2 linked regions of the Pigmentibacter sp. JX0631 genome follow. The main gene of each other region encodes a partner of the protein of the gene in region 2 in a complex. Links are inferred from orthologs where the notes say so. Each region holds a gene or a part of one and is shown on either strand. Other genes may lie near its edges.

What was found. Proteins that work in one complex are often made in the same cells at the same time.
Region 1: the proteins of secA (region 2) and secY are in contact, whole or in part, in a crystal structure (PDB 3DIN), measured with the Thermotoga maritima proteins. The link is inferred for Pigmentibacter sp. JX0631 from one-to-one orthologs. Residues at the interface, in WP_004082002.1 of Thermotoga maritima: Glu261, Ala262, Arg263, Lys300, Ala301, Arg302, Thr303, Ile304, Ile305, Leu323, Tyr324, Asp325, Pro326, Val329, Ser330, Tyr333, Ile336, Lys340, Phe345, Val349, Glu363, Phe364, Tyr374, Ser375, Gly376, Gly377, Glu393, Ile395, Thr482, Ser483; in WP_004081795.1 of Thermotoga maritima: Glu108, Gly109, Glu110, Glu111, Ala236, Glu237, Arg238, Arg239, Ile240, Thr241, Ile242, Gln243, Tyr244, Ala245, Arg246, Arg247, Val248, Thr249, Gly250, Arg251, Arg252, Val253, Tyr254, Gly256, Ala257, Ser258, Thr259, Tyr260, Leu261, Pro262.

What each region holds. Positions count from the first base shown.
Region 1 is NZ_CP123622.1:912,591-916,191, reverse strand. Bases 306-3,105 are described here. They hold secY (preprotein translocase subunit SecY), read right to left. Parts: upstream 2,467-3,105; coding sequence 1,144-2,466; downstream 306-1,143. Other genes in these bases: rpmD (50S ribosomal protein L30), read right to left, coding at 2,905-3,102; rplO (50S ribosomal protein L15), read right to left, coding at 2,474-2,893; QEJ31_RS03945 (nucleoside monophosphate kinase), read right to left, coding at 468-1,130; infA (translation initiation factor IF-1), read right to left, coding at 306-324. Outside these bases: rpmJ (50S ribosomal protein L36), read right to left, coding at 1-47; more of infA, read right to left, coding at 82-305; rpsE (30S ribosomal protein S5), read right to left, coding at 3,117-3,593. UniProt on the Escherichia coli protein: The central subunit of the protein translocation channel SecYEG. Consists of two halves formed by TMs 1-5 and 6-10.
Region 2 is NZ_CP123622.1:400,459-404,335, reverse strand. The notes cover bases 351-3,426. They hold secA (preprotein translocase subunit SecA), read right to left. Parts: upstream 3,114-3,426; coding sequence 588-3,113; downstream 351-587. Other genes in these bases: QEJ31_RS01685 (hypothetical protein), read left to right, coding at 3,297-3,426; QEJ31_RS01695 (GAF domain-containing protein), read left to right, coding at 351-531. Also shown: more of QEJ31_RS01695, read left to right, coding at 1-350; more of QEJ31_RS01685, read left to right, coding at 3,427-3,665; QEJ31_RS01680 (ABC transporter ATP-binding protein), read right to left, coding at 3,669-3,877. UniProt on the Escherichia coli protein: Required for protein export, interacts with the SecYEG preprotein conducting channel.

The DNA.
Region 1 (3,601 bases), 510 kb from region 2 along the record:
ACTTTACATTTGTCGCAAATTGGCTTTACACTAGCTCTAACCTTCATTAGTAAAAACTCCTAGTAAAAACTCACAAAACTTTTATTTAGATCTAAAAACAATTTTAGCTCTAAACCGACCATCTTTCGTCTTATCATTTGGATTTAGTTCAACTTTTACTCTATCGCTAGGTAAAATATTGATACAATTCATTTTCATGCGACCTGATACATGAGCTAAAACCTTGAGACTATTGTCGAGTTCTACTATAAACAAATTGTTAGGTAACTTTTCAGCAACGATACCTTCCAATTCAACCTTTCTAGGTTTGTCATCATCATCCAACTCAACCCTTTTGGCATTGTCTTCTTCGTCAAACTTCGCCTTTTTAGGTTTATTATCATATTCAGCCATTTACGTTCATACTCCAATGAGAACAAAGAGTGTTATTGGGTATCCCAATCCGCTGCTTAAATCAAGTTCAATCTTTACTTTCTTAATAAAATTGATACAATTTCAGCATAAACGATCTCGGGGTGTTGTAACCCATCAACAACGCATAAATTATTCCTATCAGCATAAAAAGAAATTAAAGGCTGCGTTTCTTGTTGATAAACTGTAAAACGTTTTTTAACAGTTTCTGGTTCATCATCTTTGCGGCGAAACATTGTGCCAACTTTTTCACAACTGGTACAGACAAATTTAGAAATATCTGTTTGCGGAGAAAGCGACTCAATCTTTCCACAAGAGGAACAAGTCCATCTCTTTTCAAATCTTTCTATTAATTGATCTAGATCTGCTGATAGAGAAAGAACTAGATCGACTTTGCTAGAAAACTTACCAATAAGAACATCAAATTCTTTTGCCTGTGAAAGATTTCTTGGAATACCATCAAGCAAAATGACATCATTTTGTTTCAGGTTCATCTGATGAAGAGCACTTTCAAGACATTCAAAAATTGATTTGTCATCAACCAAATGTCCTGACTCAACTATGCCCTTAACTTTGATGCCAAGAGATGATTCAGAAGCAATTTCCTGACGAATAATTGCGCCAGTCGAGATATGCTTAACTCCAAGACGCGAACTGAGTAAGGAACATTGAGTTCCTTTGCCAACGCCCGGAGGGCCTAAAAAAATGATTACCTTCATTTATAACCCTGCTTCATAGCCTTGTATCATTGCTAGTCGTTTCTCTTGGATGTGTTTGGGATGGAAATATAAGATGATCATATTTTTGTGTAGCTAATTGTGCTCTAACTTGCCTAATAGCTTCTAAAGCAACGCCAACTACAATTAAAAGTGATGTTCCACCAAACGTCATTTGCTGAGAAAAAGTACCGCCTACTAAAGAAGGCACTACAACAATGAGATTCATGTAAATCGCACCAGCAAAGGTAAGACGAGTTACAACTGTGTCTAACGCTTCCGCTGTTTCACTGCCTGGACGTATTCCAGGAATATAGGCATTTTGTTTTTTCAAATTTTCTGCGACATCATCTGATTTAAAGACAATAGATGCATAGAAAAAGGAAAAGAACATCCCAAGAACAACGAATACAGCGTTATAGAGCCAGTGACCTGGTAAAAAATCTGCTAACCATACATTACCAGCCGCATTTCCAAAACTGAGAAATGTTGCAGGAACTGCAAGAATAGTCGAAGCAAAAATAGCAGCCATGATTCCGGCCATATTTACCTTTAAAGGTAAGTGTGTAGCCTGAGCTGACATAACTCTTTTTCCAACGAGTCTTTTTGCATAATGAATTGGAATTTTTCTATAACTTTGTTCAAAAAACGTAACTGCAAAAACAAGGAATAAAGCAAAAGCTACAATTCCAATAGCTCCCAATAAAGCACCGCTGTTTTGTTTAACCATTTCTACAATTGTATTTGCAGAGGAAGGTAAATAAGCAACAATTCCAGCAAAGATAAGCAAACTAATTCCGTTTCCAATACCTTTGTCGGTGATTTGTTCACCTAGCCACATCACGAAGCAACTGCCGGCAGCCATTAAAATACAAGCCATAATTCTAAATGATAGCCCTGGATCCAAAACAATCATTCCACCATCAGGTCCTCTGGAAGCCTCAAGTCCTGCTGAAAGCAGATAAGCTTGCACAAGAGCAAGAAGAACAGAAAGACTCCTTGTAATGCGGGTGATTTTTTGTCTTCCAACGCCACCTTCTTTTTGCATTTGCTCCAAAGCAGGAACAACGACAGTCATCAGCTGAATGATAATACTTGCAGATATGTAAGGCATAACAGCAAGACTAAAAATGGAGAAGTGACTTAACGCTCCGCCTGAAAACATATTAAATATCTTTAAAAGCCCAGCTCCCTGCTGACTTGCAAAAAGAGCAAGCTCTTTTGCATCAATTCCAGGAATAGGGATATGCACTCCAATGCGGAAAACGAGAAGTGCTAACAATGTAAACAACAAACGCTTTACAAGGACATTTTCTGTCCAGCCACTTCCCTGAGGCATTCTCTGATTACTCCTCGATGGTTACGCCTTTTGCGAGCAACTTTTCACGCGCCCCAGAAGACATAACAAAGTTTTTCACTGTTTTAAGCTCTGCAGGTACTTCACCCATTGATAGCAATTTAGCAAAGCCTTTAGCTACGAAGCTAGAGCCATCTAAAATTCCATTTTCAATATAAGGTGTTGAATCTTTAAGGTTTAAAGCTTCTACTGGAATAGCACATGCATTTTTAAATCCACGTTTAGGGATACGGCGATAAAGCGGAGTTTGTCCACCTTCAAAACCAGGGCGAATGCTAGAACCAGAACGAGCAGTTTGGCCTTTTCCACCACGACCACCAGTTTTACCGAGTCCACTTCCAGGACCTCTACCAAGACGACGTCTATCTTTTCTTGCACCCGGATTAGGGCGAAGTTCTTCAATTTTCACTTTAATACTCCTTACTCAGCTGGTTCAACTTTGATAAATTGAATTACCTTATTGACCTGGCCAAGAATTGGGTTCACATTGGGTAATACCCGTGAAGAACCTATTTTAGAAAGACCAAGTGAAACTAGGGTTCTACGCTGTGATTCACTACGACCAGCAAAGCTACGTAGTAATGTCACTTTAATTTTTGGGGTATGAATTGATTGCATTTTATATTTCCCCTTTATTTACGCGCTTTTAAATATTCTTCAGTAGTGGAGAGTTGTTTTAATCCTTTAAATGCTGCTTTCACAACGTTATGAGGATTTCTACTACCTTGAATTTTTGCCATGATGTTTGGAATGCCTGCAAGTTCTGCAACTGCACGCACGGAGCTACCAGCAACAATACCACTACCTTCTGAAGCTGGGCTTAGAAGTAACTGGCTTGCGCCAAATTTAGCATTCACCACAAATGGAATAGTTTGTTTTTCCATCGGAACAGTGATGAGTGATTTTTTTGCTTGTGCAACAGCTTTTCTAACTGCTTCAGGAACTTCAGCAGCTTTGCCAAGTCCGTATCCAACAGTACCTTGACGATCTCCGACAACAACAAGTGCGGAGAAGCTCATGCGTCTACCACCTTTTACAGTTTTAGAAACACGGGAAACGCTGACTACACGATCTTCAAAACGATCTTTTTTCTGTTCTTCTTTATTCATTTGCATTT
Region 2 (3,877 bases):
AGTGATTCTGTAAAATGTGATTTTAAAAGTATTTCTACGGAACCGAAATTTCCTGAAAATCAAGTTTCGTTATCTAGCGTCATTAAATATTTGCAAAAAATATATCGAAAAAAAATAAAACAAAAACAGTTTCAATTAGAATTTATATCGCATGTTACTGATAATTTGATGATTGAAACAAACTCAGCAATGTTTTTTCAACTTTTTATTTCTTTGATAGATTATTCTATTGAAAGTTTTGAATCATCCAAGTACAGATGGATTTTGTTTGAATTTAAAGAAAATGAAAGTGAATTAGAGATCCAATTTTCTTATGCTAATTGCACTTTTAATTTCTTATTTGATTATGAGAATAAGAATTATTTTCAAGTAGCGAAGGAATCTGTAAATGGAAGACAAGATGATAGAATAGTTTCCAATTTAGAAAATATTATTAATACCTTAAATGGTCATTGCCACCTTGATAGAAACTTAGTCAATTCTAAACTCACCATATATATAGGAAAAAACAATAGAAGCTTACTCAATTAATAAACTCTATAGAAAAGTAAGTTACTATTACATTCTCAAGCCGTTTAAGATGTACTCTAAGGATTAGAATACATCGCTCTTTTCCGTTCTAAAGCTTCTTGTTCTTCAAGCTTATTTTCAAAAGCTTCTTCCGGATCTTCATGTTCAGCATGCGCATTTTTTAACTCTGCTTCGGCCTTTCTTTCAGCTTCAGCTTTTGCTTCAGCAATAAATTTTTCAGCTAAGTTAGGTTGAATGCGATAGATCATTTGCAAAGAATCTTGCTTTACTGCTGCAATTAATCTGATGAATAATTCAAATGCTTCATTTTTGTATTCTTGTAATGGATCTTTTTGCGCATAACCTCTTAAACCGATGCCATCTTTTAAATGATCGATATTTAATAAATGATCTTTCCACCAAGAATCAATTGTCTGTAACATTACCCAGCGCTCAATGTCGCGCATTTGATCCACACCAAAAAGTTTTTCTTTGTCATTGTATTCTTGTTCTAGCTTTTTAGTAATCAGCTCATAAAATTCTTCGCGAGTTAGCTCAGGTTTTACTCTTTCTTCAGGAGTAAAAGGGATTGCCTTATTAAAGTTGCGAAATAATATTCTTTCTAAATTACGATAGTCAATTGCAACCATTTCTCCTGGTAATCCACTTGGAGGAGAAAAGTCATCACAAATAGTTCGAGCAAACTTTTGGATAGGCTCGCCAGCTAAAATATCTTTCACGTTTTCTTTGCGTAAAATTCTCATACGGGCAGAATAAATGGCTTTTCTTTGTTGATTTAGCACATCATCATACTGCAAGAGTTGTTTACGGATATCATAGTTAAAACCTTCAACTCTTTTTTGAACTTTGCCAATTACATTTGTTAAGCGAGGGTCATGAATGGCTTCATCTCCAACAAACCTTTCCATAATAAACTGATTGGCTTTATTATTAAAGCGACGCATTAGTTCATCTTCCCAAGATAAGAAAAACTTACTTGCCCCCGGATCCCCTTGGCGCCCTGAACGTCCGCGCAACTGGTTATCTATTCTCCGGCTTTCATGTCTTTCTGTTCCAATAACAAAAAGTCCACCAAGTTCTGGTACTCCAGACCCTAAAATAATATCAGTACCTCTTCCTGCCATGTTGGTTGAAAGTGTAACTTTTCCTTTTTGTCCTGCTTCAGCAATAATTTTTGCTTCTTGTTCATGATGTTTCGCATTTAAAACTTGATGCGGTATATTCTTCTTTTTTAACAATTCTGAAAGTAATTCGCTTTTTTCTATACTCACTGTACCGACAAGAACAGGTTGCCCTTTTTTATGAATGGCTTCAATTTCATCAGCCACAGCATTAAATTTAGTCGCTTGTTTTAGATACAAGACATCATCATGATCTTTTCTTACCATTGGTCTATTAGTTGGAATCACAACTACACTTAGTTTATAAATACTGTGAAATTCAACGGCCTCAGTGTCTGCAGTACCAGTCATCCCAGATAATTTTTCATACATCCGAAAGTAGTTTTGTAAAGTAACTTGAGCAAGAGTTTGGTTTTCTGGTTGAATTTGAACATTTTCCTTACCTTCTAAAGCTTGATGAAGGCCATCAGAAAATCTTCTGCCATGCATGAGTCTTCCAGTAAACTCATCAACTATGATGATCTGTCCATTTTGGACAATATAATGATCATCTTTTCTAAATAATACATGGGCTCTTAACGCATTATTACAGGCATGTACGAGTTCATTATTTTCAGGATCAAAAAGATTTTCAACATTTAAACGTTTTTCTACTTTTGAAATTCCTGCTTCGGTTAAAGCACAAGCTCTAGATTTTTCATCTACGGTATAATCAATTTCTTTTCGTAAGCCTCTGATTGCATTATTAGCAGTAATATATTTATCTGAAGTTGTATCTGATGGACCACTGATAATTAATGGAGTTCTCGCTTCGTCTATTAAAATAGAGTCCACTTCGTCAACGATAGCAAAATGATGGCCTCTTTGCACAAAATCTTCAAGACTAACTTTCATATTGTCTCTTAAATAGTCGAAACCTAACTCATTATTAGTGGCGTAAGTAACATCACAACGATAGGCCTCTTGGCGTTCTTGATCACTCATTCCATTTAAAATGCAACCAGTTGTTAATCCCAAAAAACTGTAAAGTCTTCCCATTTCTTCAGATTGTGTCGAGGCGAGATATTCATTAACTGTGACTACATGCACGCCTTTGCCAGTAAGCGCATTTAAATAAACAGGAGCTGTTGCAGTTAAAGTTTTTCCTTCTCCTGTACGCATTTCTGCTATTTTACCTTGATGTAAAACACTACCACCGATTAATTGGACATCGAAATGTCTTTTTCCTAATGATCTTTTACTTGCTTCACGAACCACAGCAAATGCTTCTGGAAGAAGGGAATCTAGGGTTTCGCCCTTTTGGTAGCGTTCCTTAAATTCGGCTGTTTTGGCTTTTAATTGTGCATCAGTGAATGCTTGCAACGTTGCTTCGAGCGTATTTATTTTTGTAAGAATAGGCGCAATTTTACGTAATTCTCGATCGTTTTTCGTTCCAAAGAGTGATTTGAGAATATTTAACATGACTTAAAGTTTATCCTTTCAAACAAAATAAAAAGCTTAAAACCACCAGCCTTTTAACATACAATCCGCAAGTGTGCCAATTTTAGGGACAGGTCATCCCTTCTTTCCTCTTATTTCATAATCGAACCTTCCGACAAGCCATAAGGACTGAAAGCTCATTGGAGTTTAGTGGAAGGAATTAAAATGTCTAATACATCTCAAGACATATTTGAAGAATTCAATGAAGAAAACCTAGAGGGTTATGCGATGGATTTGGAAACTGCAAGTATGTTAGCCGATGATGCTACTGCAAATGCTGGTCTAAATAAACAAATTGAGCAAATTCTTGATAGTATTACCAGAGTAGGCGGTGAAGTTTGTAAATTAAGGGCAGAAATGGATAGTTTGCTTGATCAAAATGGAATGCTAATGGATTCTTTTCACAAATTAAAAGACGTGTTAAGTGAAAAGGGATATTTAGATATTGATGATTTTCAATTAGCTTGCGATGTATTTGATGAATCAAATTTAAAAAATATTAATAGCCAATTTATTAAAAAAGTATCTCATTAACTTTTAAATATAACTAATTATTTCTCTTTCAAATTCAGTTAAATATTCATTTTCGTTTATAATATTTTTAAAAGATTTTTTTATTATTGCAGGTTTCTCTCCAATAACATGAATATCTTTTGATAAATTTAAAGCTTCTCGAACATCATGGGTCACCAAAATAGCATATTTATTAGTTTGAGTTATTTTCTGAAAAAGCCATTGTTGAAAAA